4 regions of the Paenibacillus sp. FSL W7-1279 genome follow, and region 3 is predicted to be linked to each of the others. Evidence: predicted binding sites of a transcription regulator. Region 3 holds the regulator's gene; each other region holds the start of a gene.
The links. Region 3 encodes Rex, which represses fermentation and respiration genes when NADH is low (regulators of the CRP and FNR family bind a similar motif). Its sites were predicted from a motif close to TTGTGAAATATTTCACAA; they were not measured.
Positions count from the first base shown of each region.

Region 1: a site for Rex is predicted at 4,414-4,431, ahead of MKY82_RS10645 (nitrate/nitrite transporter). Genes of this name have one in related genera too.
Region 2: a site for Rex is predicted at 4,361-4,378, ahead of MKY82_RS15315 (L-lactate dehydrogenase). Genes of this name have one in related genera too.
Region 4: a site for Rex is predicted at 5,234-5,251, ahead of MKY82_RS01720 (DUF438 domain-containing protein). Genes of this name have one in related genera too.

Region 1 covers NZ_CP150215.1:2,437,982-2,445,812, reverse strand. The annotation lists gene MKY82_RS10660 (glycoside hydrolase) at 1-1,643, shown strand, start outside; gene MKY82_RS10655 (hypothetical protein) at 1,750-1,986, opposite strand; gene MKY82_RS10650 (YwiC-like family protein) at 2,065-2,790, opposite strand; gene MKY82_RS10645 (nitrate/nitrite transporter) at 2,842-4,356, opposite strand; gene MKY82_RS10640 (response regulator transcription factor) at 4,523-5,170, opposite strand; gene MKY82_RS10635 (ATP-binding protein) at 5,167-6,249, opposite strand; gene MKY82_RS10630 (GAF domain-containing protein) at 6,246-6,710, opposite strand; gene narI (respiratory nitrate reductase subunit gamma) at 6,762-7,454, opposite strand; gene narJ (nitrate reductase molybdenum cofactor assembly chaperone) at 7,441-7,831, opposite strand, start outside.
Region 2 covers NZ_CP150215.1:3,445,491-3,453,321, forward strand. The annotation lists gene MKY82_RS15290 (ABC transporter substrate-binding protein) at 1-292, shown strand, start outside; gene MKY82_RS15295 (ABC transporter ATP-binding protein) at 306-1,085, shown strand; gene MKY82_RS15300 (ABC transporter permease) at 1,101-1,877, shown strand; gene MKY82_RS15305 (XRE family transcriptional regulator) at 1,934-2,488, opposite strand; partial or broken gene MKY82_RS15310 (LysE family transporter) at 2,607-3,190, shown strand; gene MKY82_RS15315 (L-lactate dehydrogenase) at 3,277-4,209, opposite strand; gene MKY82_RS15320 (thioredoxin family protein) at 4,462-5,016, opposite strand; gene MKY82_RS15325 (PLP-dependent aminotransferase family protein) at 5,363-6,790, shown strand; gene MKY82_RS15330 (arylamine N-acetyltransferase) at 6,893-7,768, shown strand.
Region 3 covers NZ_CP150215.1:2,694,402-2,702,232, forward strand. The annotation lists gene dinG (ATP-dependent DNA helicase DinG) at 119-2,995, shown strand; gene MKY82_RS11930 (redox-sensing transcriptional repressor Rex) at 3,058-3,723, shown strand; gene MKY82_RS11935 (amidohydrolase) at 3,698-4,999, shown strand; gene MKY82_RS11940 (DUF5590 domain-containing protein) at 5,031-5,549, shown strand; gene MKY82_RS11945 (hypothetical protein) at 5,814-6,347, shown strand; gene MKY82_RS11950 (AAA family ATPase) at 6,340-7,831, shown strand, end outside.
Region 4 covers NZ_CP150215.1:409,443-417,273, reverse strand. The annotation lists gene MKY82_RS01750 (DUF3298 and DUF4163 domain-containing protein) at 1-13, shown strand, start outside; gene MKY82_RS01745 (hypothetical protein) at 166-342, shown strand; gene MKY82_RS01740 (helix-turn-helix domain-containing protein) at 502-867, shown strand; gene MKY82_RS01735 (cysteine hydrolase family protein) at 976-1,524, shown strand; gene MKY82_RS01730 (mechanosensitive ion channel domain-containing protein) at 1,654-2,907, opposite strand; gene MKY82_RS01725 (DUF5381 family protein) at 3,081-3,554, opposite strand; gene MKY82_RS01720 (DUF438 domain-containing protein) at 3,890-5,146, opposite strand; gene MKY82_RS01715 (FAD-dependent oxidoreductase) at 5,688-7,043, opposite strand; gene MKY82_RS01710 (carbohydrate ABC transporter permease) at 7,078-7,831, opposite strand, start outside.

The DNA of each region.
Region 1 (7,831 bases), 260 kb from region 3:
GGAATGAACAATACGGCGACCAAATCACCATTAAGATGGCTACGCTGTCCGAATTTTTTGCGGCATTGAAACAGGAGGACCTGTCCGCGCTTCCGGTACACCGGGGGGATTGGCCGGACTGGTGGACTGATGGGGTCGCTTCAACAGCAATGCATACCCAGATTTACCGGGATGCCCAGCGCACGCTTCGCAAAGTCAAGCGGCTAGATCCGGTCCATGGTGCGGCAAGCTTGGCCGAGGTCGAGGAAACGTCACAGGCGCTGACCATGTATGCCGAGCATACATGGGGCTATCATTCCTCCGTGTATGAGCCATGGCATCCGCAGGTGCAAATGCTCGAGGTGCGGAAGCAGGCCTATGCGGCGGAAGCCAGCAAGATGGCTTACCGGGCGCTGGATAAAGCACTCGTAGCCCGTCAAGGCGCGCTGCTCGCTCCCCATCGTCCCCTGCGCTACGAGGTGATCAATACGGAACCGGCCGCAGCGACGCTGCAGGTCGCCATTCCGTTGGATGGCTGGGAACACGTGATCCTGAAGAAAAAGTTCGAGCTCATCGACGAAACGACCGGGCAGGCGCTACCGTACCAATTGGCACACACGGGGGCGCTTGTTACGCAGCTCTCGCTTGAACCGGATGAGTCCCGGATCTTGTACATCCATCCGCACGAAACACCGGATGCACTCTCCGCTTCCGGGAACATGGTGACTGCGCGCAACACCGAACCGATTGCGTGCGAAGGAATCGCCGACATCCAGTCACAGCCCATAACTCCTTATCCGATTGTGGTGGGCAAGCGTTCGATCGAATCCGAATCCTTCCGGATCGAATGGGAGATGAACGAAGGCATTACGGCCTGGATCGATAAGACACGCTCAGCAGACCTGCTAGACGGCGCACGCGAGCACGCGCCTTTCACCCCCATCTACGAGGTAACGCCGGCACAGGATGAGTTTAATCCGTCCGAAATATGCTCAACCCGCCGCCGCATGGGACGCAACCGGAAGGGCACGAACGTCCAGCGGGATACCGGACGCTTGACCCGAGTCACCGTGCTGGACAACGGACCGCTATTTGCCCTGGTCGAGCTGGTGTTCGACGTGAAGGGACTCAGCTATTATGCCCTCCACATCAAGATGTTTGCCAACCAGCCTCGGGTCGAGGTGTCCGTCCGCTTCCACAAGGACAGCGTCTGGCTGCCGGAAAATGTCTATGTGGCTTTGCCGTTCTCCATGGGCACTGAAGCCGAGTTATACGTGGAAAAAGCCGGTTGTCATTTCCGGCCTTGGAAGGATCAAATTCCCGGAAGCTGCCTGGATTACACCAGTGTGCAAGAGGGAATATTCTGGCACTCGGCTATAGACCGGGAAGCGCTGGCCCTGTCCATGACGGACACGCCGCTCGTACAGCTGGGAACGCTGGAGCATGCGCCTCGTCAGCTCCACACCATGCAGCCGGCGGACAGCCGTCCTTCCACGTATGCCTGGATATTGACCAACTACTGGGAAACCAACTTCAAAGCGACGCTTGGCGGCTTCTATGAGTTCCGTTATGCGGTAGAGCGGCATCGCCAGCTGGACCCAGAGCAGGCTGCGAAGACCCTGCACGCTTCAACCGGACAATTCACGGTTCACCGAATTAAATAAGTCATGAAGAAAAACAGCTGCCCTGGTTTCAAGGCAGCTGTTCTCATTATGAAAGGGAGGATGGCCGTTAAGCGGTCTCTGTCCTTATTATTTTTTCTCAACAAGACTACGTCCACGCCCACATGAATCCGTCGCGATCCCAAGCAATCCGTCCGCCATGCAGTTTGCGGAATGCCTTCTTCACGTCCTTGGACAGCGAGGCGTTTCCGTTTTCGTTCACGAAAACAAATTCTTCCCCGAAGTTCTCGCGTACATAGCGGATGGCCTCCGTCTGATACAAATTACCCGTAAACCGGATTTCCTCCACCATCCATTCGGCCACCTGCTGCGCTGTATATGTCATTAACATCGTTCCCTTCTGTATACCTTCACTTATTATAACAGAATGGACGATGGAATCGATTTTTATGAAAACGGCAGACTACATCAAAATGATGGACAGCAATAAAAACTGGACGGAACCTACAATCTCGATGATTCCGACCTTCATCGGTTTCATTATTTTTCCGGAATACAGTAACGTCTTAATGAACGGAAATAAGAATGGCAGACACATCCATGGATTCCCGAAGATGATCGGCAGAACCAACATCACAGCATGATACAATTTTGCGTATACGGTCCAGCGGCTGTTTTTGCGTTCACGGAAGACCGATTTGACAAAGAACACGGTCCCCGTAAAATAAAGGAAATTATACCCAATGACGGCGGCAAGGATCGGATCGAAACCACCGCCTCCCAGCATATAAGCAGCGGCGCCTCCGGTACAGAACAGCAGAATCGCGCAAATATCATTTAACAGCGCACGCTCCGATTTCTGAAGGACATGCCAAACATTCACCATGATCAGGATGAGCAGCACAGGTGCAAACCAGAGCATCATCGGTTTGAAGACAAGCACCGGAATGAGAAACGCAATAGCGATAAGGGCATAAACGATCCCCCAGGATAACCATGTTTTACGTTGGGATGTTTTCTTTAAGGATTGCAGAAACGGATAGGATGCCATATATAAACCTAACCACGCCAAAAATAGCGGAAGGTGCAGAAGCGCCGGCTTGGCGGCCGCCATTCCTATGATATAGGGTACGCTGACCATGGCCCAGCCACCATGCTCCCGTGGTATGACAAACCTCGTCTTTTTCATGTGTCTCTCCCTCTCCAATCCATAGACTCATACCCGGTACGATCCATAACTTCAGCCATTCGAACAACGGCCAGGCGGATGATAAGTAATATCGCTGAAGGTGCCCACATACTGAACGATGTCACCCGATTCGTCCTTTACCGCGTTAATCGTTAGCAGTTCCAAGTACTCTTCTCCGTTCTTCCTGCGGTTCCAAATCTCCCCCTGCCAGCTCCCGTGTTCCATGATTTCAGACCACATCGCCTGATAAAACGCAGGTGTTTGTCTTCCGGATTTCAATACGCTCGGATTCTTGCCAAGTACTTCCTCCTCTGAATATCCCGTTAACTTCGTGAATGCCGGATTGACGGCATTGATCTTTCCGCTCCGATCCGTAACCAATATCCCCTGGCCGGTGGAGTTAAACACCTCGGATTGTACGGAGAGTTTGTCCTGATAGTACATCCATACCACAATAACGAAACTGGCCAGCGCAACCTGCGATAAAGCCATGAACCCAATGGAATATTGCCCCGTAGCCGAATGGATGAAGGAAAGCATCAGCGGCGGGAAGAATCCGCCAAGACCGCCCATCATGGACACGATACCGTTCACAATGCCGGCCTGCTTGTTGAAATAAAGGGGCACGAGTTTGAAAATAACCCCGTTTCCAAGCCCGGCACCAACGGCAATGGTTAAGCAGCCGGCCGTATACAAGCCAATGGATGGAGAGAATGCCAACAGGATGGCCGCAGCCGTGAGCCCTATGAATACGCCCATTAATAAGAACAGCGGTTTAAACTTATCTGCAAGCCAGCCGCCTACAGGGCGTAATATTGTTGCTACCAAAATGAACCCTGCCGTCCGCATCCCGGCATCCACCTTCGCAAGCTCGAAATGGGTAACCAGAAAGTTCGGCAAGTACACCGTAAAGGCTACGAACGAACCGAATGTAATAAAATAAAAAAGAGAGAAAAACCACAATTTTTCATTTTTATATACACCCTTGATCTGTTCCATGATCGGTGTTTTCACTTTGATTTCTTTACGGTCGCCTAAGATTACATTTAGCACGGCAAAGATCAACAGCAGAACCAAATACAGCTGGACGGTTTTGGACCATCCGATCTGAGTCGCGATGACCGGTGCAGCAAACGTGGTAATGGCGGTGCCGATGTTGCCCATTCCGTATATCCCATTTACGAGTCCGAGCTTCTCTTTCGCATAATATTTAGGCAGCGAGGTCACGCCGACCGAGAATACGGCCCCCCCGATCCCAAGGAACAAGCCGCCGATTACCAAATGCGTAAAGGAGGTAGCCGAGCTGATAAAATAAACCGGAAACAGCAGCAGGATAAAGCTGGCGATAAAAACAATTCGTGCTCCCACCACATTGGCGTAATAGCCGAGCGGAATCCGGAGGACCGAACCCAGCACCACCGGAATAGCCGTCAGAATAGCGAGGCGGTCGGCCGTAATGGAGATATCCTCGCGAATAAACGGCAAGAGCGCGGAGATGATGACCCATACCATAAAGCCAAGCACCAGATTCATTGTTTGCAGCGGAAGCTGCACCTTTTTGATCATTTCCATCACCTTTTCTAAAGCGTAATGAATGGCATATTGATCCCCAGCTCCTATTGTACGTGCACCTATTCACAATGCTAATAGGGAAGTTCCCTGAATCTCACCGGGGAACTTCCCTATTCCTTTAAGCAATGACCCTTTATTGCGCCCTGTTGTATAGGTAAGACTAAAAATCCAGCAATTTTTTCTTCAGCGCATATTCCACTAACTCCGGACGGCTTTTCAAATTCAGCTTTTCCATAATTTTGGCCTTGTGCGCCTCCACCGTCTTGACCGATACGAACAGTTTTTCCGCGATCTCCTTATTGCCATAGCCCTTGGCGATTAGAGGCAGGATCTCAATCTCCCTTTTGGACAGGCTGTTAAACGGATCCTGCTCCGCGCTCTCACTATCTTTCTTAATAAACTCCCGAACCAGGGAAGTCGCCATCTGGGGATGAATATAGGTCCCTCCCTTATGCACCATGCGGATGGCGGAGATTAATTCATCATCCGGCGCATTTTTGAGCACATAACCTGAAGCCCCGTTTTTTAAAACATGAAACAGGTAATCGTCATCATCATACATGGTTAGAATCAGAATTTTCGTTTCCGGAAATTCGCTGCTGATCTTGCCGGTCGCAATCAGTCCGCTTTCGCCGGGGGGCATGCTTAAATCCATCAACAGCACATTCGGCCGATGCTTCGCCACCATGGTGTAAGCCTCCATACCGTCTGCCGCCGTCGCGACAACCTCCATGTCTTCCTGGTAATTCAGAATCATGGAAAATCCGCTGCGGACCACGGCATGATCATCCGCAATCACAATTTTCACGTAACCCTCACCTCCGGCTTGTCGTCACCATTCGTAAGCGGAATGTTGAGCTGAACCGTCGTACCCTCACCGGGAGCGGACAGCAAAATAAACTGACCCCCGACGAGCTCCGCGCGTTCCCGCATCCCGTACAGCCCCAATCCGGTTCCCTTGGCTTCATCAATGACCATATTAAACCCAACTCCACGGTCACGAACGGTTAGCTGAAGGTAGCCGTTCACTTCGCATAATCGTACATGCACCTCGTCCGTTCCTGAATATTTCATGGCATTCAGCACCGCTTCCTGACATACCCGGTACACAACCGTTTCAATCTCGCTGCCGTAGCGGGCTGCCGCTAACTCCGCAGAGAACTCAACAAGCACTCCGTAATTCTTCCCGATCCATTTAAAATGGGAGCGGAATGCAGCCTCAAGCCCCAAATCATCCAATGAAGCAGGTCTGAGTTCAACGGATAAATGCCGGATATCATCCAGAAGCCGGGTTAAAGACACCTCGGTCTGATGCAGCTTCTTGAGCACATCCTCGCCTACATCCATATATTTAACGACACGCAGGTCGACCAGCGAGCTGAGCAGCTCTTGAGCCACGCTATCATGGAGCTCGCGGGATATCCGCTTACGCTCGTCCTCCTGTGCCTTGATGACATATTTCAGCATATTCGTCCGCTGCAGCATTTCCTGTGTTTTCTGCTGCTTCGTCAGGTCAAGGAGCATCATCACCCGGATGCCGCGGGCTTCATCGATGATATGGTAACTGGCCGCATAGGGAACGATGCCTTCGCCGCGCGTCTTAAGATAGACCTGGAACGATGAAAACTCCCCATGCGGATAATCTAAATAGCATGTGGAGCAGGTTATAAGATCCTGTTCATCGGTATAGCCTTTGCAGGTCTGGCAGAAGGAACCATCCGCACCGGACTGCATCCTCTCAATCACATCAATGTCAAGGATGTTCTCCGCAGCCGGATTCATAGCCACCACGCTGCCCTTTTCGTCGATAAAAAAAATGGCCTCCATGCTATTCTGATACATGCTTCTAAGCAATTCGCTTAAATGCTCATCCGTCATCTGAATCAAGGCTGTGATACCTCCTTGGCATAAAAAGCACCAAATTCCGTTCCCATTCCTTCCTGAAACGACTCAAAGGACCTTGGATCCAGCACGTTTTCCTTGCGATATCCCACAAGCAAAACCCCCTTGACGCGAGAGCCTTCCCACAGCGGTACTGCGGCAAGGCTTTTCAACTGCTCTGCAACGATAATTGGATAATTATACAAGTCCCTTGATTCAATATCGGCATTCACGTTTTGAATCAGCATCGGTTTTCCGGTCTTAAATACCATTCCCGCGATGCCTTTGCCGGAATGTAAAACGATACGCTTGTACCTCTCGTTTATATTTCCCGAGGCATACTGCCAGGTCAAAACAAATCGGTCTTCAGCCGGCTGCACCAACGCCATGGACACGAAATCGAATTGAAACCGGGCTCGAAGCTTATCCATTTCACTTTGGTAATTAAAGATCGGCTGATTCTTCATTTCCATTACTCCTCTGACGTAGAAAAGAAGGCCCAACAGCCTTCTTCCGCTCTACGATTCAAATTTACGGTGCTTTCTATACAGAATATATCTTCTCCCCACATAATTCAACGGAACACTCCACACATGCACCAATCGGGTAAACGGCCATAAGCCAAAAATGCCGAATCCGGCCAGAATATGAATTTTAAACGACAGCGGCACGTTCACCATCAACGAAGCATCCGGACGGAGCATAAACAATCCACGGAACCACACGGAGACCGTTTCCCGATAATTGAATTCCGGCTGCACCGCGTTCGTGACCAGCGTGCTGTACATCCCCATAAATACGATAAACAGCAGAAGGACATTAACCAGCATATCCGAAGCGGTGCTGAGTTTTCGGACATTACGAATGGTGAACCGCCTGGCGGTTAACAATACCATGCCTCCCAGCGTTAGAAAACCAAATGCGCTTCCAATATACACCGCCCCGATATGATACATATGGTCGCTGATCCCCAGTGACTCCATCCAGGATTGAGGGATAGCTAAGCCTGCAACATGCCCTCCGATAACAGGAATGATGCCTAAATGAAACATGAGACTGCCCAGCTTGAGATGTTTCTTCTCGATAAACTCGCTGGATTTGGCCGTCCAGTTAAACTGGTCCGTACGGTAACGGTAAATATGACCGACAATAAACACGGCAAGGCAGATATAGGGGAAAATGACCCACAGAAACTGATTAATCATGCTCATGAGCCGCCTCCTCCTGATTGAAACATGCTTTGAACGTCGCGCGAAGGCCTTGAATGAGATAAAGATACGGACTCTTATATTTCTCCAAAGCTTTCAGCAGATGATAAGTGCCGTCCTCCATGACAGCCAGCATCAAATCCAGGCTCTCTCCAGCTTCCTTCTCGCGCCCCTGCCAATTCGCTGCATATAGAAACTCGCACATCAGCGGGAGATAATCCGATAGTTCCGAGCCCGCGATGCCCAGACCAAACATCTCATACGTCTCTTTAAGTTTGGCGAGCATCTGGCCACGTTCCCTGCCGTCCTCAAATTTATAATAGGTCATATACAATGTGGATTTCGCCTGAAAGTCGAAGGTCTGGACGTACAGCTCTTCA
Region 2 (7,831 bases), 750 kb from region 3:
AGCGCTGCTGAAAGCGCTGGATGAAGCGTCAGCTTATGCCCAGGCGCATCCGGAGGAAACGGCGGATCTGATGTATGAAGAGGTCAAGCAGCCGAGAGAAGCAACGCTAAAGGATCTGCCGAAGAATCCATGGAATCTTGGTTTTACGGAAAAAGCCTACGAAGGATTACAGGGACAGAAGGAATATATGGTGGATAACGGGATCATCGAAAAGGACTTCGAGCTGAACGAAAAATTGAATCTGGATTTGGTAAGGGAAGCATTCCCGGATCGAGTCCTTGAACTGAAGTGAGGAGATGAAGACGATGAGAGCAGCGTCAAGGCAGAATGAAATCCACATTGAACAGTTGAATAAAAGTTACGCACAGCAAACCTCGGCAGGTGACTTGCACTATATTATCCAGGACGTCAATCTGGCGGTAAAAGGCGGCGAGTTCTTCGTTCTGTTGGGTCCAAGCGGGTGCGGCAAGTCGACGCTGCTGAGTCTGATCGCCGGCTTTGTATCCAAAACTTCGGGTCAGGTGAGAGTAGGCGAGAAGGAGGTGGACCGTCCGGGCCAGGATCGTGCCGTCGTATTTCAGCAAGCCGACTCCTCCTTGTTCCCATGGCTGACCGTAAGAGAGAATGTGGAATTTGGACTTCGGATGAAGCGAATACCTCCCGCGAAACGAAAGGACATATCCAGCCAGTTTATTTCGCTAGTGGGTCTTGCGGGGCATGAGAGCAAATATCCACGCGAACTGTCAGGCGGTATGAAACAACGGGTACAGCTGGCAAGGGTATTGTCCAATGATCCAGCGATTTTGCTCATGGATGAACCATTCGGCGCATTGGATGCGATGACAAGACGGACGATGCAAAGAGAGTTGGTACGCATATGGCAGGACACGGATAAAACCGTCATCTTCGTGACGCACGATATTCAGGAAGCTCTTCTACTCGGAGGACGTATCGGCATCATGTCAGCGGGTCCGTCCTCAAAAATAACGGATATCTACGAGGTGTCTCTCACCTATCCGAGAGATATATCTAATCCCGCTTTCCATGCGCTGTACAACCAAATCCAATCGCATTTTGACGAGTAGAGAGGAAGGGAACCCATGAGCAAGAAAATTAAGAAATGGTCGCTTCATATCCTGGTGTGGATTGCTGGTCTTGGCGTCTGGCATTTGCTTTCCCTTGCGTATGGGCCCGAAATTCTGCCAGGTCCAATCTATACCGCCAAGGGCGGATATGAATTGTTGATGGACGGCACCCTGATTCAGTATATCGGGATTAGTTCGTACCGGGTGCTGCTCGGATGGACCCTCGGCAGCCTGATTGCAATCCCGGCCGGACTTATCATCGGGAAGGTAGGGCCAATCCGCGCTTTTGCTGAACCGTTCCTCAATTTCATCCGGTTCATTCCGCCGATTGCTTTCATCACCTTGTTTCTGGTCTGGTTCGGCATCGGGGAAACATCGAAAGTTATGCTTATTCTGTATGCAACCTTCTTTATTGTGGTAATAAATACGTTGACGGGTGTGTTATCCGTAGAAGAGGATAAGATTCGCTCCGCCCGCAGCATGGGGGCATCCGAGTGGCAGATTGTGCAACATGTCATCATTCCTGCAACGATCCCATTTATGTTCACCGGCATCCGGCTTGCCATGGGAACCTCGTTCATGGCGATTATCGGGGCAGAGATGATCGCGTCTAATGAAGGCGTGGGGTATCTGATCTGGAATTCACGTTTGTTCTTCCGTACGGATTGGATTTTTGTCGGATTGATTTGTCTGGGATTGATGGGGTTCATAACGGACCGTGCCGTAGGTCTGCTCGGGCGCAAGTTGTTGTCCCGTTACGGGGTAGTCAGTACGAACTCACTCCGTAGATGAACGTAGTGCTGTTATACGAAGCCGCAGCTCCCTCTTATGGAGGGGGTGCGGCTTTTTCATTTGGAATAATGGATCACCATACTTAACCGGTTCATGGAGGAGCCGGAGTTATGATAAACATGCGGTTTATCGGCCTTAAACCGGATGGATTCCCCTTGCTTTACCGTATATTCCTCATGGTCGATACGAATGGTGATCTCCCCTTCGAATACGGTAATAAACTCCTCCGTCCCTTCGATATGAGCCTCTGCACTTAAATAACCGCCACAGTCCATTTCTAACGAATACATTTCAGATCGCCGCCCTTCCTCAAAAGGGAAAAAAGGATAAATTCGAACTTTTCCGTGATCCTCCACCAGCGCTTGCACCTCTTCTTGGGATACCACGACCGTTTCGGATTGAGGCTCATTAATCAAAGACGTAAAAGAAAGCTTTAACCCGTTCGCGATTTTCCAGACGGTTGTTATAGAGGGACTCGATTCTCCTCGTTCGATCTGGCCTAGCATCGTTTTGCTGATCCCAGTCATCTCCGCGACTTTATCCAGGCTTAGCTTCCTTTGCTCTCTTAGCAGCTTCATATTATTCGCCAATATTAAATGAATCGGCTTCAACATCATACACCGCCTTTTTTAGATTGTACGTTATAACATACATATTGTATAATTATAACGCACGTACGTTATAACGTACAATTATTACTACTATAACATACGCGAAAGGAGGGAGCGCGTGTTCATCGTTTCGCTGTTGACCTATGCGATTGTCGCGTCATTTACGCCCGGACCCAACAACATCATTTCGATGACGAATGCACGGAGCCACGGATTTAAGAAAACGATGCGCTTTATCGGAGGGGTAGCAGCTGGATGCTTGGTCATTATGCTGTTGTCCAGCTATTTCAATCTGGTATTATATCCATTCATCCCGAAGATCAGGTTTGTTATGAATATCATCGGATGCTTGTATCTGATCTATCTTGCCATAAAAATCATGCAGAGCAAGCCCCCTCATGCAGATGATAAGGCACGTGGATTCAATACCTTTTATTTCGGGTTCATCTTCCAGTTCATGAATCCGAAGGTTATTTTATACGGGATAACAGCTCGACCTTCGTCATGCCGATCTCTACTTCCCATGCACAGTTGATATCCTACTCGTTATTGCTCACGATTGTCGGCATTTGTGCCAACATGACCTGGGCGCTATTCGGTTCGCTGTTCCAGCATCTGTTATCCCGATATGAGCGCCCATTTAATATATCGATGGGATTGCTTCTGCTTTACAGCGCCTTTTCTATTTATGCCACGAACTGATTTGCTAGCTACAACGTAATGTCATCGCTCCTCAGCCAAAAGAACAAGGCTTCCCGAATCACACATCCGGAAAGCCTTGCTTTGTATTACTCGAAAATGTTGGAGATCTGCTCTTTCAGTTTGTTAGCAGATGCATGAAATTGGGTTAGTTCCTCGTCGTTAAACTCGAGATTCAGAATTTCCCGAACGCCTGTACGATCAACCACACAAGGTACGCCTAAGTATACGTCAGACACACCGTGGTAGTCCGTGAGCAGCGTGGATACATTGAGAACGGAACCTTCGTTTTGCAAAATGGAGACGATGATCCGATCGAGCGCCAATGCGATTGCATAGGAGGTGGAACCCTTGGCGTTAATGATTTCATAAGCCGCATTCTTGGTGCGGTCGAAAATATCTTCTTTTTCACCGTCAGTCAGATCGATTCCGATCCCCGCGATGTTGGCAATGCTCCAGAGCGGCAATTCGGAATCACCGTGTTCCCCGACGATATGGGCGTGAATGCTGCGCGGATTAATGCCTTTGTTTTGACCAATCAAATACCGGAAACGGGCGCTATCCAGCAAGGTGCCGGAGCCGATCACGCGATTGACGGGGAAGCCGCTCTTCTTCAACGTGACGTAAGAGAGAATATCCACCGGATTCGTAGCCACAAGAATGATGCCGTGGTCATTGTATTTCACGATGTTTTGGATAATATCGTCAAATATCGCCGTATTTCGCTTCAATAAGTCAATTCGCGTCTCGCCGGGTCTTTGGTTGGAGCCTGCGGCAATGACAATGATGTCTGCATCCTTGCAATCGCTGTAATCTCCAGCCCACAGCTTGACGCCTCCGGCAAAGGGGAGGCCGTGATTCATATCCAAGGCTTCACCAAGCGCTTTGTCATGGTTCGCATCGATTAATACCAGTTCAGATACTCTTTCGCGCAAGAATAAGGTGTACGCAGTCGTTGCTCCCACAGCTCCTGTACCGATGATCACCACGCGGGACGGACGCTGAGCTTCATTTTTTGTCATAAGTGTTTCGCTCCCTTGTACTGAGTTAATGAAATTTGGTGAATGGTATACTTCTGATGAATTATCCTAATAAAAGGCTGCCGGAACAGTGAATCCCTAACGCTTCATCGATAGTAATGATAACATATTCAGGAAGATTTAAGCAGCGGGATTGTGATATATTTCATCCTGTGTGTTCATTTTTAACTTTGACACTGTCAGAAACCATACACCTTCATCGGGGGAGGAGGATCACGCTTATGCCAAACGCGGTCACAGGTTATTATCGGCATTTCTATCAGATATAAACGAAGTAAGCAGTTGCCTTATTTCCTGAATCATGACCCTCTGATATTCATTACCGTCATGGTAGAGCTCTCCGATCTTCTTGTACGTTTGGTCCAGTTGTTCTTGATAGGATGCAGCTTGTTTATCGGGGTGGTTCCTCTTGAACTCATCCATGACGTTCTGGATATACGCCGGACGAGCGCCCCAAGTTCCGAGTACTTCACCTGTGCTTGCATGGAGGAAGACAGCAATTGGCTGTGCGCGTCCGCCATCCGTTAGAAAAAGGTCCATTGTTTCCATATGATCTTCCATGATGAGCACGTCGGACGGAATTCGGCTATATTCCAATATTCTAAATAGGACAGGTACATTCCATATGACATCCGGGCACCAATCCGTACAGAGAATCAGGCAGTGCAGATGGTTGAATGGGTTTCGCTCAGAAGTGAAGAATCCCTCAGTCTCTTTGTTCTCCCACTGGAAGCGATCATAGACTTGTCTGAATAATTCCTTCGTATTTGGGATTCTGCTCAATTTCATTTCTCGAATCTTCATATTCTCCATGAATTGGAGAGGCGTTAAACCCTGGCCGATTTTATGTTGGAGATGGAGGGGATAAGACATAGGATCATACGTCCTTTCATAACGTAATAGATTCATATTGAGATACATCCAAGTTAACGTTAGCTTAAGACAAAACTGACCATACAGAAATGGTCAGTTATTATCTGTTTATGAAAGTCAGATGTACTGAAGGTTGTGTTACCGAATGAAGCTATTCGTGAATAGGATGCGCAACATAGGCTGAGTTTCATGTATAATTCATTAAACATACCTGCCATTACGACAGTAAATTTTATTAATATAATGCCTGAGGTGGTCCCACTTGTTTGATATTCTTCTACCGGAGCAAAGCGAGTTCCCATTATACCAGCAGTTATATCTGCAAATTCGTGAGGGTATCCGTAATGGGGACATTCCCGACGGACAACGATTGCCTTCCGTTCGTGCCCTCCAGCTTCAGCTCAATATAAGCAAAACGCCGATCGAGACGGCTTATCAAATGTTAACGTCTGAAGGGTATGTGATCAGCAAACCGAGGTCGGGGCTATATGTCATAAATCCATACAAGGAACTATCTCACCATCATCAACAGCGGACCCCCTCCATAACAACGATGTCAGTTATGCATTCCAACGGGCACTTGAATCAAGGTCAAGGTGTTATTGACTTTAATCCCACTCGTTTAGATCAATCGTCCTTTCCAGTACGAACCTGGAATAAAATGCTCAAGGAAGCGCTGGAACAGCATGTGAGTGAAATGGGAATGTATGGGGATCCGCAGGGCGAATACGGGCTGCGCACCGTAGTTTCGGAATATCTGCGAAATTCCAGAGGGGTTATTTCAACACCTGATCAAATTGTGATCGGCGCCGGCACGGCCTATAGCATGGGCCTGCTTACCAGAGTACTGCCAGGACTTAAGCACATTGCGGTTGAGGAGCCGGGTTACAGCTTGGTACGAGATCAATTTCACTTGAATGGCTGTGATTTACTTCCGATTACGCTTAGTGATAAGGGAATCTCGCTTGACCAGCTGGAGAGCAGCCACGCACAGCTCGTATATGTAACACCATCTCACCAATTCCCGACGGGAAGCATCATGCCTTATCCGGAGCGGGAACGATTACTGGAGTGGGCCAATACCAGAAATGCATACATTATCGAGGACGATTATGACGGTGAGTTTCGTTACCAGGGAAAACCGATTCCTTCCCTGCAAGGGTTGGATCATAACGGGCGGGTCATATACGCCGGCACGTTCTCGAAAGTATTGACTCCGACACTGCGTATGAACTATCTCGTTCTGCCACCGGCGCTGCTGAATCACATATCCCACAAACGTCAGGAAGTATTCTTTGCCCCTTCACGCGTGGAACAGTGGGCAATGACCGCGTTTTTTGAACAGGGGCATTGGTACCGTCATATTCGTAAAGTACGTAATCTGTACAGGAAGAGACATCATCAGTTGATTGAGTTGATTGAGGCTTATCTTGGCAGGTTTGTTGAAATTACGGGTCAGAATTCAGGCCTCCACATTCAGCTGATCGTCAAAAAAGAAGTGTCCTCGGAGGAATTGATTCAGAGGGCGGCGAACGTCGGGGTTATCGTGTACGACCTGCGAAAAATGTGGATGAACCACCAGCAAGATGCAAACCAGTTCCCGAGGTTATATATGGGATTTGCAAGCTTGAACGCAGCTGACATGGAAAAGGGGATACGACTTCTGCAGAAGGCCTGGAACATGGATTGAACACGGCTTGTTTATGACTGTCTTTTATAAAATATTGAAACTGACCATTTCATAAGGGTCAGTTTCTTGTTTATGATAAGAAAAAAAGTAGGAGTGCGTGCTATGATCACCCAAAGTGAGGTAAGAGCATATTTAAACCGTTTAGGCATTTCGGATATTCAGGAACCGACAAAGGAATATTTGTTCGAGCTGCATAAAGCCCACGTGGCACGAATACCTTGGCAGACCTTGGATATTTTTGCTGGGAAACCGACATCCATCGATATACAGGAATCCGTACAACTTATGATCCATCATCGAAGCGGTTATTGTTTTCATCTGAATGGAGCCTTTACCGCGCTTCTTCGAGCCTTAGGTTATAAGGTATCTTGGCATCGGGCAGGAGTACAGCCTTTAGGGCAAGAACCACGGATTAACGGCTTCCATCTCGGGATAACGGTAAGTTTATTGAATGAACAACTTGGGGAAGAAGAGCGGTGGCTCGTGGATGTCGGACTTGGCGATATGCCATGGGAACCGATCCCATTGAAATTTGGACAATACATACAGGGACCTTTTCAATATGCGATTGAGCCGTCTCGCATAACGGATGATGGCTGGAGGCTGATCCATGATCCCCATTATTCATATGTAGGCGTAGATTATGCCCCTGATGTTGTGAACAGCTTGGAACTATTTAAATCAAACCATGAATTTTATAGCCGATCACCGGAATCCCCGTGGATGGAGCTGTTCATTGTTAGGCAACGGCACGAGCAGGGCATGAACGAGCTCAAAGGCTGCATATGGAGAAAGTGGAGCGGCAATACCCTGGATAAGATAGAGATTTCATCGAAGTCGGAATGGTTCGAGATCCTGGCGGACATATTTAATGAGCCGCTCGTCAACTATTCCATGATCGAACGGGACCTGATATGGGATAAGGTTTACAGGCAGCATCAGAATTGGAGGAAGCTTATGGAGAATGAGCAAGTATAGAAGGAACCGAATGATTCACTTTATCTCAGTTCTCCAACTGATCCTCAGCGGCATAGAACACGC
Region 3 (7,831 bases):
ATCGCTTTTTGCCGTATGGAGCTTACGGAGGAGAGCGGGGATTTTTTACCCGGAATGTTCAAAACCCGCAACTTCTGGTATGCTGTTAATTAGTCTGGAGGAAAGGGATTTTATCGAAATGAAATTTGCCGTATTGGATTTTGAAACCACGGGCAACCAGTCAGCAGATGAGATCATTCAGGTTGGACTGGCCATCATCGAAGAGGATCGAAGCATCTCCCGCGTATACGGCACCTATGTCAATCCCGGGATTCCGATCCCTCCTTTTATTACCGGTTTGACCGGCATTTCCGACAGTGATGTAGCGGATGCTCCGTCATTGGAAGAAATGATGATGGAACTCGTGCCCATGCTCGACGATGTTGTATTGGTTGGGCACAATGTCGCTTTTGATTTTAACTTTTTGCAAAATGCACTCGATCGCTGCGGCTATTTACCGTTCAGCGGCCGAATTCTAGATACGATGCACTTCTTAAAAATATGTTTTCCCTCGCTTCCTTCTTATCAGCTTGGGATGGTGTCCTCTCATTTCGGCCTGGAGCATGACCGTCCGCATCAGGCGGACAGCGATGCACTTGCCACAGCCTATGCGCTGCTGAAATGCCTGGAGGAGATCGATGAGCTTCCTCTGCTTACCGTGCAGCGGTTAAGCGACCTGTTTGCCGACGAGGACAGCGACTTGGCCTGGTTCTTTGACGGCATCCGTGCCGACAGGGAGCTCCAGGCAGTACAAGCCGGAGACACCCATACGTACTATCGTCAATTCGCCCTAGCTGTTGACGATTGGAACGATATAACGCCTGCCAGGGATGAGACGGAGCCTAATCCCTTGGCTGATGTAAGCTTTGAGCAATACATGAATGATGTCCGTGAACGTCTAAAGGAAACGCTGCCTCATTACGAGAGCAGGGATGCCCAGGACATGATGTTCCAGGAAGTGATGCAGGCACTCGATAACAATAAACATTTATTGATCGAAGCCGGCACGGGAACAGGCAAATCTCTCGGGTATTTGCTGCCGTCGATTTATCAAAGCGTGAAGCAGGAACAGAAGGTTATGGTGAGCACGCATACGATCAACCTTCAAGAACAGCTGCGTGACCGGGATATTCCCCTGCTCACCCAGGTTGTTCCTTTTCCTTTTAAAGCGGCTATTTTCAAGGGAAGAGGCCATTATTTGTGTTTGAGAAAATTTGAACATAAAATAAATAGAAGAGATTTTCATTCCCCGAAGGAAGATGTGATCACCGCAGCGCAAATGCTGGTTTGGTTGACCCAGACGGAGAACGGGGATGATGAGGAGCTGAACCTTGGCGGCCGTGGAGGGGATTTCTGGGAAACCATCTCCAGCGATTCGGATTCCTGCCTGGGCCGTGCCTGCCCATGGTTCCGCAAATGCTATTATCACAGGGCCAAACATGAGGCGGGCATCGCGGATGTTGTCATTACGAACCATTCGAAGCTGTTCACCGACGTGAAAGCGAATCACCAGCTGCTTCCGAGTTATGAGCGTCTCGTCATCGATGAAGCGCATCATCTGGAGGACGTCGCGGGCAAGCACCTTGGCTTGCAGATGAAATATTTTTCGGTTGTCCATACGTTGACCCGTATGTACAAAGACAGCCGAAGCGGTCAGCTTCCGGCTCTTCGCCAGCTGCTGCAAGCGTCGTCCCATGAGAAGGCTGTCGAGTGGTCTTCCATCATCGACCGGATTTATCCGGATCTGATCACCGTCAAAGAGAATTGGGACCGGCTCAGCGACCAATTGTTCGGACTGCTTCCGGAGCGCGGAGACGCGACTCCGGGGGATGCCGGACAATTCTCGCTTCGCTTATCGCCTCTGAAAAAGCCGAAGGATTGGAATTCGCTGGCCGAGCTGGAGCATCAAATTCATCTGGCGCTCGGCGATGTCGTTCGCAAGGGTGACAAGCTGATTGCCGAAATGAAGGAAGATCTGGACGACTACAGCGCGGACAGTCTGTTAACAGACCTATCGGGTCTATTTAAGGACCTGGCCGCACACCGCGAGGACCTGAGGACCTTCATGTCCCTGAATGATGAGGGCACGGTATACTGGATGGAGGCGAACGGCAACTTCCGCGGCAAATCGCTGCAGCTTTATGCGGTGCCTGTCGACGTCAGCACCCATTTAAAGGAATTGTTTTTTGACAAAAAACAAAGCGTGATCCTGACATCGGCGACCTTGTCGGTGGACAAATCGTTTCAGTTCATGATCGAGAATTTGGGTCTTCAGGAAGCGGCAGATAGCGGCAACCTGAACACGGTCCTGCTGCCGTCCCCGTTTAATTACAGGGAGCAGGCTCTCCTTGTTGTGCCGCGCGATTTTCCGAGCGTGAAGGGCTCGGTCGGGGATGCACTCTTTGTGAATACACTTGTGCAATCATTGGCTGATACGGCCATCGCAACGCATGGTCGCATGCTTGTCCTGTTCACCTCGTACCGCATGCTGCGTCAGGTGCATGAGCCCTTGAAGGAGGCGCTGGGATCCAGCGATATTACGGTACTGGGACAAGGGATGGACGGAACCAGCCGTACCAAGTTAATCCGGAGATTCCAGGATAGCAGCGCTTCGGTTCTGCTGGGCACCAGCTCCTTCTGGGAAGGAGTAGATATACCCGGTGAGGCGCTCACCTGCCTTGCCATCGTCCGGCTGCCGTTCCAGCCGCCGAATCACCCTCTGGTCGAAGCCAAGAGCGAGCTTCTGCAGCAGCAGAAGAAGAACCCGTTCATGAAGCTTTCGGTTCCGCAAGCGGTCATTCGCTTCAAACAGGGATTTGGCCGACTGGTACGGACCGCGCAGGATAAGGGGATTGTCATCGTTTACGATACTCGGGTCATTGAATCCTATTACGGGAAGTATTTCTTATATTCCTTGCCTGGACCGAAGATGGAGCACATGCCGACAGAGGGGATCGTTCCCCGAATTTCGAAATGGCTGCAGGAAGAGGCAGGCATAGGGAACCAAGCTGAATAAAGTGAAACCATGAACGAGCACAAACAAATGTAGTTATTAACCTATTATTAGGGGGAGCATGCATGAAATCGGAAAAAATTTCGGAAGCCGTGGTCCGCAGATTACCTGTATACTTGCGCTATTTGAATGAGCTTCAGAAAAGGGAGGTCTCCACGGTTTCCTCCCAGGAACTGGGGCAGAAACTGGACCTCAATCCTGCTCAAATTCGTAAGGACCTAGCGTATTTCGGTGATTTTGGACGGAAAGGGATCGGATATGACGTATCTTATCTGATCGAGAAAATTCGCCAGATTCTAAAGCTGGACCAGAAGATCAATGTCGCATTGATTGGGGCCGGTAATCTTGGACATGCATTATCGAATTACAATGCATTTCTGAAGGACAATATGAAGATTGTGGCGGTTTTCGATTCGTATTCTCCCAAAGTTGGTATGAAAATTAACAATTTGGTCGTACAGCCGATGGAGGAACTGGAGAAGACGGTTCATGAGTACGGCATTCGTATCGGGATTATCACCGTTCCGGATTTTGAGGCGCAGAATGTAGCGAATCAACTTATCGCGGCAGGCATCGAGGCTATCCTGAATTTTGCGCCGACCATCCTGAAAGCTCCACCCCATATCCGGATTCATACGGCAGATTTTACTACGGATTTGCAGAGTTTGGCCTATTATTTGGATAACGGCAAGGAGGATGCAGCACATGACGACAACGAAGTGGATGGTTAAAAACGGAACGTTCGTGGTACTAGAGGAAGGCAGATCCGTGTTACGCGGATATATGGTCGTGGAGAACGACCGGATCACTTACCTGGGTGAAGAAGAGCCGACTGTCCAAGAGGGAACAGAAATCATCGACGGAACCCATCTGTTTTTCCTGCCTGGATTGGTGAATACGCACGGACATGCGGCCATGTCGCTTCTTCGCGGGTATGGCGACGATCTGGCACTGCAAGTATGGCTTCAGGAAAAAATGTGGCCGATGGAAGCCAAATTCACGGCCGACGATGTATACTGGGGAACCTCACTCTCCGTGCTAGAGATGATCAAAGGCGGAACCACGACATTTGTGGATATGTATGATCATATGGATCAGGTTGCAAAGGTGGTGGAGGACTCAGGCATGCGCGGCGTTCTGACGCGCGGTGTCATCGGATTATGTCCGCCTGAGGTGCAGCAGCAGAAGCTGGAAGAGGCGGTTGCATTCGCGAAAGACTGGCATGGTCAGGCTGACGGTAGAATTACGACGATGATCTCACCGCATGCACCCTATACGTGCCCGCCGGATTTCATCGAAAAATTCGTGCAAGCGTCACATGATTTGAATCTGCCTTTGCATACGCATATGTCCGAAACGGAAACGGAAGTAGCTCAGAACGTAAATGACTACGGACTTCGCCCTGTTGCCCATCTAGAGAAGCTTGGCATGTTCTCCCGTCCAACGCTGCTTGCGCATGCCGTCCATCTGACCGATGAAGAAATCGAAATTCTGGCCAAACATCAAGTTATGGTTTCGCATAATCCAGGCAGCAATTTGAAGCTTGCCAGCGGCATCGCTCGCGTGCCTGCACTGCTGAAAGCCGGGGTCACCGTGTCTTTGGGTACCGATGGACCTGCCAGCAATAATAATCTGGATATGTTTGAAGAGATGCGGCTGGCCGCACTGATCCATAAAGGAGTAAGCGGGGATCCAACCGCGATTCCAGCATCCGAAGCGCTTCGGATGGGTACAGAATATGGAGCCAAGTCAGCCTTCCTTACGGATATTGGTACGCTTGCGGTAGGCATGAAGGCAGATATGATCGCACTGAACACGGATCAGGCGCACTTCCTTCCGAAGACGGATTACATTTCTCATGCTATCTACTCCGCCAGTGCGAAGGATGTAGAGCATGTATGGGTTGACGGCAAGCAGGTAGTGAAGAATGGCGCGAGTCTCACTCTCGATGAGGAACGTATCCGCCGGGAAGCGCAGCGTGCCTTTGAGCGTCTTACAACCCTCTAGGGAATAATCAAGGGGAGCGAGGAAGACGGATTTGAAGAAAAAAACGAAGTGGATATTGCTGAGTGTATCCGGGGTGCTGCTGTTACTGCTTGGTTTACAGCTCTATTATTCATATGTGATGAAAGATGCTTGGAATGAAGAAAGAATGGCAATTGCTGCCGCCAAACAGCATGGCCAATTGGTTACGTCCGGGAAGACCTATAAATCGGTGTGGGGCGAGGACAATAACTATTGGGTGATAAGCGGGAAGGATCAGGACAATCAAGATCGTATGGTATGGGTGAAATTTACGGATGACAACGTACCTGTTGAAGGTGCCGACGCTGTCCAATCCGTTTTGTTGAATACGGGGTTGTCAGAAGACCAGATGCGGGAGCAGATTTATAACGAATTGTCTGGCGCAGAAATTAAGCGGCTGCTGCCTGGAATGTATGAGGGCGAGTATGCCTGGCAGCTGCAGTATGAACACAACGGTCAGCGCGGTTATCGGTTTTATCGTTTTCAAGACGGTAACACCATCGGTAATGACATTATTCTTCCAAATCAATAAATAAGAAGTAGAGAGGGGCCCTTTAATATTCGCGGGTTCCTCTCTTATTTTCTCTATAATTGTAAGCGTATTCAGAAATAATATGGAAAAACTGTTCTAAATATTTTCACAGACATGCATGAAAAAGTATATAAGATGTGATATACTCATACTTGTACAAAATGAGTATATAAACTACATGCATCCCTATATATCGTTGTTATATGTATTGTTGTGTTGCAACATGACAGACAAAATTTCATACTGAAATGAAGGAGGAACTTCATGAAACTACGCATTGTACCTATCGTGCTGACTGTCGTGATCTCAGCATCGGTTCTCTTTGGCGGATGGTTTCTGTATCGGCAGATGGCTTTGCAAAATCCGCTGGCCAATGTTGTGTCACAATATGACGGCGTGAAGGATTCACATATAGATATTAAACAGAATACCGTTACTTTGAATCTTGATTTGGCTCCGGATACCAATTTGCAAGGCTTGGTCCAGCATATTAAGAAGGAAGGCAAGTCTGTGATTGGCAATCGGGAATTGAAAATCCAGGTGGAGGATCATTCCTCGGAAGCACTGGATCAATGGTGGGAGAAGGCGATGCTGTCAGTCGCTGAAGCGATGGATAATAAGCAGTATACCGATATTCAATCATCGCTCGAGCAGCTTGCTGCCCAGTCTCCGAATTTGAAAGCAAAAGCAACGATTGATGACACCAACGTCTATGTCAGCTTGTCAGACGGCAAGTCTGGTAAATTTATAATCTTGCCGCGTCAGTCTGGCAACATGGAGGTGTGGAATCATGCCTAAATTAGCTAAAGAAATCATGTTAGGCTTTATTCCGGTTTTGCTGGTATTCCTTGTGTTTGTCGGCGTGAACATCGTGCCCTTGCTCATCGCTGCAGCACTTGTAGGCGGCTTGTTGTTTATCGCGAAGATGAAGGGCGGCATCGCTGTAGGCGCAGCGAATGAGCGGAAGCGGAAAAAGAGCGGACCTGCCAAGCTGACGTTCGAAGAAATCGGCGGGCAGGATAATGCCAAGCAAGAGCTGCGTGAAGCACTGGATTTTCTGATTCGTCATGAAGACATTAAGAAATTCGGGATTCGTCCATTGAAGGGCATTCTTCTCACCGGGCCTCCGGGAACAGGGAAAACGTTGATGGCTAAAGCCGCTGCCCATTACACCGATTCGATCTTTGTCGCTGCATCCGGCAGTGAATTTGTTGAGATGTATGTCGGTGTTGGTGCAGGGCGCATCCGGGATTTGTTCAAGGATGCCCGTAACCGTGCGGCAAAGGAAAACAAGCAAAACGCCATTATCTTCATCGATGAGATCGATGTCATTGGCGGTAAACGCGAAGGCGGCCAGCAGCGCGAGTACGACCAGACGCTGAATCAGCTGCTAACCGAGATGGATGGCATCTATTCGCAGGATACTCCTCGTATTCTGGTAATTGCCGCGACAAACCGGAAAGAAATGCTGGATAGCGCACTGCTGCGTCCAGGGCGTTTCGACCGTCACATTCAGGTCGATCTGCCGGATAAGAAGGGACGCACTCATATTTTGAATCTGCATGCGGGCAATAAGCCGCTGCATGAAGATGTCGACTTGGAGAAAATCGCCGAAGAAGCATACGGCTTCTCGGGCGCACAACTCGAGAGCGTCATGAATGAAGCGGCCATTTACACGATGCGCGAGAACGAACAGTTTATCCATCAGCGTCATTTGTCCATGGCGATTGACAAGGTAATGATGGGTGAGCGTTCCGACCGTGAATCGAATTTGGAAGAGAAGAAGCGCGTTGCCATACATGAATTGGGACATGCAATTATGGCAGAGCTTGTGCGTCCCGGCAGTGTGAAGCAAGTTGCACTCAGCCCGCGTGGTAAAGCGCTAGGTTATGTTCGTCATAATCCGCAGGAGGAACAATATCTATACACGAAAACCTTCCTGGAAGAGCAAATTATGATCGCGCTTGGCGGTGCGGCCGCCGAAGAGATCTTTTACGGAGGCCGAAGCACAGGCTCAAGCAATGACTTTGAGCAATCGCTGAACATCGTGGAGACGATGATGAAGTCAGGTTTGACGTCGCTGGGCATTGTTAACATGAACATGGTAACAACTGAAGAGTTAATGAAAGAGAATAATGTGATTTTGGAAGAGTTAATGAACCGCACCAAGAATCTCTTGGAACAGAAACGGCCAATATTCGACAATTCACTTGATATCCTGTTGAAGGAAGAAATTCTCTCGGGGGAACAATTTCGTTGTCAATTTCGTGAAAACGCGCTTT
Region 4 (7,831 bases), 2.3 Mb from region 3:
TATTAAAGACTAGGTATTTTCATTAGTCCCAATATCGAGGCTTTTTCTTACCTCGTAACCAGTACGATTGGAATCCTACGACGTACGACCTACGAATAGCCCATCCTAAGCCAGCACATAATAAACTTCATAACCGAAAAAAAGTAAACAAGGAGGTGCTTTCCATTGAGTACGAACCAACCGGACAAGAACCTGATCAACACGGTGGAACAACTGGCAGAAACACCTGTAAACAGCCAAGAGGCCCAGCAACAGCAACAAGCCCGCAACGATCGCCGGAAACAAGCGCTGCATAACAGCGATGACAAATACAAGGAAAATGAATCCAAGAACTATCATTAGGAGCGTCGGTGACAAACCTTACTGATCTCCCTTCCCAATGAGAAAACGTAAAAAAGCGACCCGTAGCGGTCGCTTTTCTTATGGTATACATGCTACCTTTTTATTGTTTAAGTGTCACGATTTTATTACATTTGTTATGATGGCATAGAGGTGAGTTCGATGATAATTCGAGAGAAATGTACCTGTCCATTAGAGATTGCTCATGACATTATAAAAGGCAAATGGAAAACCATGATCATATATCAATTGAAAAATGGGAACACGTCCTTAGCCCAACTGGAGCGAGATATTGATCAGATCAACCAAAAGATGTTGCTACAGCATTTAAGAGAACTTATATCCTGCGGGATCGTTGATAAAATCAAAACGGAAGGGTATCCGTTACACGTAGAATACTATCTTACGGAACGCGGGAGGAAGCTGTTAGAGGCGGTACTGATTATGCAAGAGATCGGCATTGAATATATGGTGGAACGGGGTCAAACCGAGCTTCTCGACCGCAAAGGCATCAGTTATAAGTTATGAAATCATGATCACCATACCCACAAAAAAGTGGGTAATTCACCGTTCACGGGTCCGAAATTATAATACTTGTAGAAATTGATTTTACTACGAGTAAAGGAGCCATGAACCATGAATACTGCGTTACTATTAGTAGACATTCAGAATGATTACTTTCCAGGAGGTAGAAATGAATTATTCCATCCCGATCAAGCGTTAACCCATGCTCAAGAAGCATTGTCGCTATTCCGGGAAAAGAATTTACCTATTGTCCATATTCAGTGTATTCTTCTGGAGAATAACGCTACATTTTTCCTCCCCGAAACCGAAGGGATCAACATTCATGAGGGCATAAAACCCCAATCCGACGAACAAGTCATCGAAAAGCACACGCCAGACAGCTTTTTTCAAACGGAACTGCAAGAATATCTCGAATCCATTAAAGTCACGCGGTTGGTCATTGGCGGCATGATGAGCCACATCTGTATCGATTCGACCGTGAGAACGGCAAGTCGCCTGGGCTATGAAGTCCTATTGCTCAGTGATGCGTGCACCACCCGAGATTTAGTATGGAATGATACGGTAATTCCTGCAAAAACCGTCCATGATACCTTTATGGCATCGCTACAAGATACCTTTGCTCAAGTAGTCGACACGAGCAGACTTTACGACTTGATCTGACTTTCATTACATAAACTAAAACAACAGACGCTTAAGGGCCTGCCTCATATTAAAAAAGTACCCATGGTCCGAACACTTTAAAAGGTGCGGGCTATGGGTACCTGTTTGTAAATAATTTCGTAAGCCGATCTAATATCCTCGCGAATATTCCGGGCTTTCTTTAAGATGGACGATATCATGACCGGTTGGATTCTGGAAGGCACGAAGCCCGAAGGTCGGCGCAACCGCAAAGATATGATCAAAGATATCCGCTTGAATCGATTCATACACTCCCCAGTTGGTGTCATTGCTGAAAGCGTAGATTTCCAATGGAAGTCCGTTATCTCCCGGCGCTAATTGTCTGACAATCAGCGTCATATCCTTATGGATTTTCGGATGATTCCGTAGATATTGATGGATATATTCCCTGAATACTCCCACATTCGTAAGCTGCCTGCCGTTCACTTTACTTTCCGTATTAATCTCGTGTTCGATGTTGTAGGCGTTAATTTCATTTACTCTTGTCGTGACGTAATCGGTAAGGTAGTGAATCTTCTGAAATTCCTCAATCATTTCCCTGGTGCAAAAGCAGATGCTGCTCGTATCGACATAGAAGCTTCGCTTAATTCTTCTGCCTCCGGATACTTGCATGCCTCTCCAATTCTTGAACGAGTCCGAGATGAGGGCGTAGCTTGGAATCATGGTAATCGTTTTATCGAAATTCATTACTTTTACCGTATTCAATGTAATATCGATGACGTCACCGTCCGCATGATATTTCGGCATTTCAATCCAGTCGCCAACGCGCACCATATCATTCGATGATAATTGAACGCCTGCCACCAGGCCCAATATGGAGTCCTTGAAAACCAACATCAGAACAGCCGATAAAGCACCAAGCCCGCTGAGAATGATCAAAGGATTCTGCCCGATGAGGTTGGAGATGACCACGATGCCGCCGATGATGAAGAGAACGATTTTCACCACCTGAATGTATCCCTTAATCGGTCTGATCTTGGAAACCTCAAACGAACGATAAATGTCATCAAACGCATTAAGCAGCGCATTCAACACCGTGATCGTTACGATAATCATGTACGTTGCTGCAGCTTTTTCAATCAAAACTTGATAAGCCGGAAAGATGGACGCCGAAAAATAAATAATGATTGCCGGCACGAGATGCGACAGCTTGTGGAACACTTTTTTCTCAACGATAATATTGTCCCACGTATACCGATTGTTGTTGACGATATGAATAATCGTCTTCAGCACGATTTTTTTGGCTATGAAATTAGCCAGCACGGAGATCACCGCGATAAATACAACCATGATCATATTCGAGAGATATCCAATGGTTTGTTCGCTCATGCCATATCCGTCTAGTTGATTTTTGATAAAGTCCATTGTTTCCTCCTGACGCAGTTTAAGATTAGCCTATTATTATAGAGGAGATTCTAGTACTACGCAAAGTTCAAGATAAGACATCGCTGGGTTGATTTGGAAGATGCTTGGTAAGTCTGTAAGGAAAACGAAAAAGAACACCGATTCGGTGCTCTTTTTGTCTGATTCGATCCGATCTATTTCGTTTCCTTTCCGTTACGACTGACCAGCCCCCGCAGGAGCTTCATGACAGACTGAATTTCAGTATCGGTTAACAAATAATACGTGTTCACTGTCCAGGTCTCTCTGTTTTTCAAATGAAAAATCAGCACAGGAAATTTCGGAAGCAGCCACTCCCGAATGGAAGGGCCGCTGTAGCTGATGCTTGTAATCTCCGTCCAGGCTACGGTCCGCGTACCATCTGAAATGGAATTTTGATCGTAGGTGATGAGCTGCGTGTCTGATTTCAGTGCCTTTGGCAAGCTGACAACCAAATATCCTCCAAAAAACGGAATCCCTATTATGGCTGATGTGATACAAAAGAACTTACGAATAAAGGAAGTATCCATAAAAAAAGCCGCATACAGCAGAAACAGGCAGGTCAGCACAAACAGTAAACTGCCAAATGTTTTGCCCCATGCCACGGATTTCCGATAAGATATCGCGTTCATGAATTAACGCCTTTCTGAAATTATTTGAATAGTCCGCGAATCCAGCGAACTCTATTTTTGACCACTTTAGCTGCGCCATCACCGATAAAGGCTCCAATCGTACAACGGCGCGATGAATGTACCAAGAAACCGTCTCGTTTTGGTTTATGGTTGGATGGTACCTCCATTTTATCAAAGAGCGGTTTCTTTATGTTTGACTAAATGAAAAAAGGGGCCGTGTCTCCGTCATTTACAATGACATTTGGGACAGCCCCTTTAGTATGTATGATGGCGAATCGTGGCTGCTCGAAACCACAATTCGCCGGATCGCGTTAGTCAGGATGTCCTCTATAAACTTACGGAGAGAGTATCCGTTTTTGACCGGTGAGCTCCTGAATCGGCTTAATGTTTTGAGTAAATTCCAGCGTGCCTAAATAGTTCCCTTCTTCATCCCTTACGGCAAAATAGCGAATGTAGACAAACTTATCTTTAACCGGGATCCAGAAATCTTCTGCATCTTTGACACCTGCTTTGAAATCAGCTAGGAGCTGATTGACGACGTGAACGCTTTGCGGAGGATGGCAGTTCTGAACACTTCGGCCGATCACCGCTTTAGTTCGAACGAAGATTCGTTCTTTGCCCTGGGAAAAATATCGAACGATATCATGTTCATCGATAAAGGTTAGGTCGACCGGTAAATGATTTAAAATGGATTCCACCTGTTTGACCGATAAAATGCCTGTACTCATTCGGATATATCCCTCTTGCAGCGGAGAAGACGCCAATCCCTGATCTGCGCCAGGCTCAGCTGCTCTTTCAGGATTCCATTGTTGATCAGGCGCAATTAAGCAATAACCGACCTCTTCGCTTTGGGCAGCAATTTGAAGCCATTCATCCTCCGTCAACTTTTCCAGAGCCATAGGTAATAAGATATGTTCCTCTTTATAGATCATTTCTGTAACTTCGTTTAAGACGCGTCTGGCCAGATCCACTACGATCTCGGCATGCCCATCAAAATGAGTAAGTTTGGATTTCACTTCTTTTATGCCCATTCGGATACCGTCATCTACTGCCCACATCACCTTGGTCGGTCCATAAATTCCGTATTTCTCAAGAAAAGGAAACAGCAAATTTTCTTTGCGGCTGTAGTGTTTGTCTACATCATAGAGAAGACTGAAATCCTCCAGCAATTTGAGGCGATTTGCCTCTCCTTGATCCTTAAGAAACTGATCCAGATGCAGTGCGATTTTGAAGTTTGCCAGTCGATCGATTTCTTGGTTCTCCATCTTAAAGGTAAACACAGGATGTCCAGGCTGCTCTTCAGGCTTATGGGCTCTGTGAATGTCTTGGATGGAACCTTTAAATACCGCAGCATGCACACTGCACAGTCGCTGTACTTCGGTTACGGGGATTCCTTCCTCCTCCATCAGCACTTGCTCCAGCTCCGATATTTCATCAACCGATATTTCGCCTACAGCTTGGTTGAATTTTGACTTTACTTCCTCCACGCTTTTTCCATGGTGAAGCTCTTTAATGATTTCCTTGAGCAAATGTAGCCGGGCAGTTCGATGAGCAGAAATTCCTTCCTCACGGTTATTAATTAATTCACTCATGTTCATCACCTCTGTTTTGATTCATTATATAAAGATAAAGTTCTATTCTGTTTACTTCTCTAAACTAGCATTCTCATGCACCGTGACTTGTGATTAAAAGCACATAGGGAATGAAGATTCATTGAACATAGAAAAGGTGATACGTCATCTTCGAAAAATCTTTATCCGCTTGACGGAATGGCCGCACGACTGAACGAAGCCCGCTCAGCCATATATACGTAACAACCCTTGTTTCCGAATTGCTTCGGGGACCGTAAACAAAAAGCGACCGGTTACGGTCGCTTCATTATTGTATGTATAGAAGGGGGTCGAACCCCTATAGTGAAAAATCCGTAACACTCTTTTACCAAGGCTCCACCAACCCGAACACAGGCTATTCGTACTTCTGAATCAGTAATACACTTTTGAATTTCTTCGTCTGAATCAACAAGGAAACCTACAAACGAGCTTTAAGGAGATGCAAAAAAGCAGTCCGCCTCAAACACACTACAAAAATACGGAGCCGCCCCAAGTTATACCGGAGCGGCTAGCCCGCGTCTCTTCACACAATCGCCCCTTGGGCGTACAGCATCTCCCTGAGCTGCGATGCATCGACTTCCGCCGCGGTGATTCCCATCTTGCAGGCCAGGGCCGCCGCCGTGCCCGCCGCTTCTCCCGTAGCCATGCAGCTTGGCGTCAAGCGCGTGGTCGCCAGTGCTTCATGCGTGGTGGAAATGCAGCGCCCTGCCGCGAGCAGATTTACTGCTCCTCGGGCCACCAGGCAGCGGTATGGAATACTGTAGGAACCGTCATTCTCGATGCTAGCCTCCATGATCCCTTTGCCTGACGGATCATGCAAGTCAACCGGATAACCGCTCCTCGCAATGCCGTCTTCAAAATGTCGTCCCGTCACCACGTCCTCCATCGTTAACCGATACAGACCGTCGATTCGGCGCGACTCCCTAATTCCGATCTGGGGGGCAACCGAGGAAATGGAGGCCTCGGCAAATCCAGGCACCCGCGATTTCAAAAATTCCGCCATCATCAGCACCTGTTTGCGCCCTTCCTCCTCCGCCAAAGTCAGTTCCTCGACGTCGGTCGCGCTTAAGCCTTGTACCCGCGTACAGTTAATCAACACCTCATCCTTCTCCGGCCCGATAAACAGCAGAACCTGATCGCGGTTGATCGGGACCTCGGCAGCCTTCCACTCCTTATAAAAGCCGGAAACCCCCGTGAGCGGAATACGCTCATTCTCTAGTTCGGCAAACGGCGTCTTGTGATAAAAATTGTCGGGATCAGCAAGCATCGCCTTCCGAATCGCCTCCACGTCAACACCCCGCATCCGGAATTTCATCGTCATCGGCTGCGACAGCCCGTCGCTTTCGCGCCCCTGAAGCGTCGGTGCTCCCGCCAGATAAGCGACGTCCGCATCCCCGGACGCATCGACGAACATCTTCCCGTCAACCTTGATTCGCCCCGATTTTCCAGTAAGGGTCACGGACTGGATGTATTCGCCTTCACGTCCGACTTCGTCAACGAAGCTGTGCGAGACGAGCTTCACCCCCGCTTCGCGCAGCATATCGACGGCAAGCACCTTATATATCTCTGGATGGTACGGCGTCAGCGTATTCACGAAACCGACGGTATCGCGAAGATGGCCGGGCGAGCCCCCTCGCTCCATCAGGCGCTCCACAATTTCCTGTGCAATACCGCCGATGACCCGTTCCCCTTGCTGTGTATGAAACGTCATCCAAGGATAAACTCCGGCAGCCGTAGACATCCCGCCGACAAACCCGTACCGTTCAATCAAGATGACGCTTGCCCCCTGCCTGCCTGCGGCAATGGCGGCGGCAATGCCCGCCGGCCCCGCACCTATAACTACCACGTCCGCCTCCATGATCCGTGTCCTGCTGTCCATCTCTTTTTACTCCTCCTTTTAAGCGTTATTTACGCTATTCCTTGAGACCCGTCATGGATACCCCTTCGACAAACTGCTTCTGCGCAAAGAAAAACACAATGAGCAGTGGTAATGTCGCCATAACCGAAGCGCTCATCAGCAGATGCCACGATGTCCCCGACTCGTCGGTAAACAGCGATAATCCCAGCGGCAAAGTCATCAGCTTACGGTCATTAATAAAGATCAGCGGATCAAAAAAATCGTTCCAGCTCGTCAAAAACGTGAAAATGATCAGCGTGGCAATTGCAGGTTTTGCTAACGGCATCATGATTGTGGAATAAATCCGCAGCCTCGAGCAGCCGTCAATCATCGCCGCCTCCTCCAGCTCCTTCGGAATCCCCAGAAAAAATTGCCGCATCACAAACACCCCGAACACACCGCCTGCGCCGAATATAGGCAAAATAATCAGCGGTAAATGCGTATTGATCCAACCCAGCTCACGCATAAACAGAAACATCGGAATGGCAATGACCTCATTCGGAATCATCATCGTGCTCAGCAGCAGCAGAAACACCAGGCTTCTCCCCCAAAAAGGAATTCGTGCGAAGGAATACCCCGCCATGGAAGAGAAAAGCACAGTGCCCACGGTAACCAGAAGGGCGATATAGACGCTGTTGCCATAAAATAGATGGAACGGGATCGTCTCCAGCACTTCCGCATAATTCGCCCATCGTATCGGCGACGGAATCAGCTGCGGCGGAAAAACAAACACATCAGCCGGCTGTTTGAGCGAAGTCGAGACCATCCAC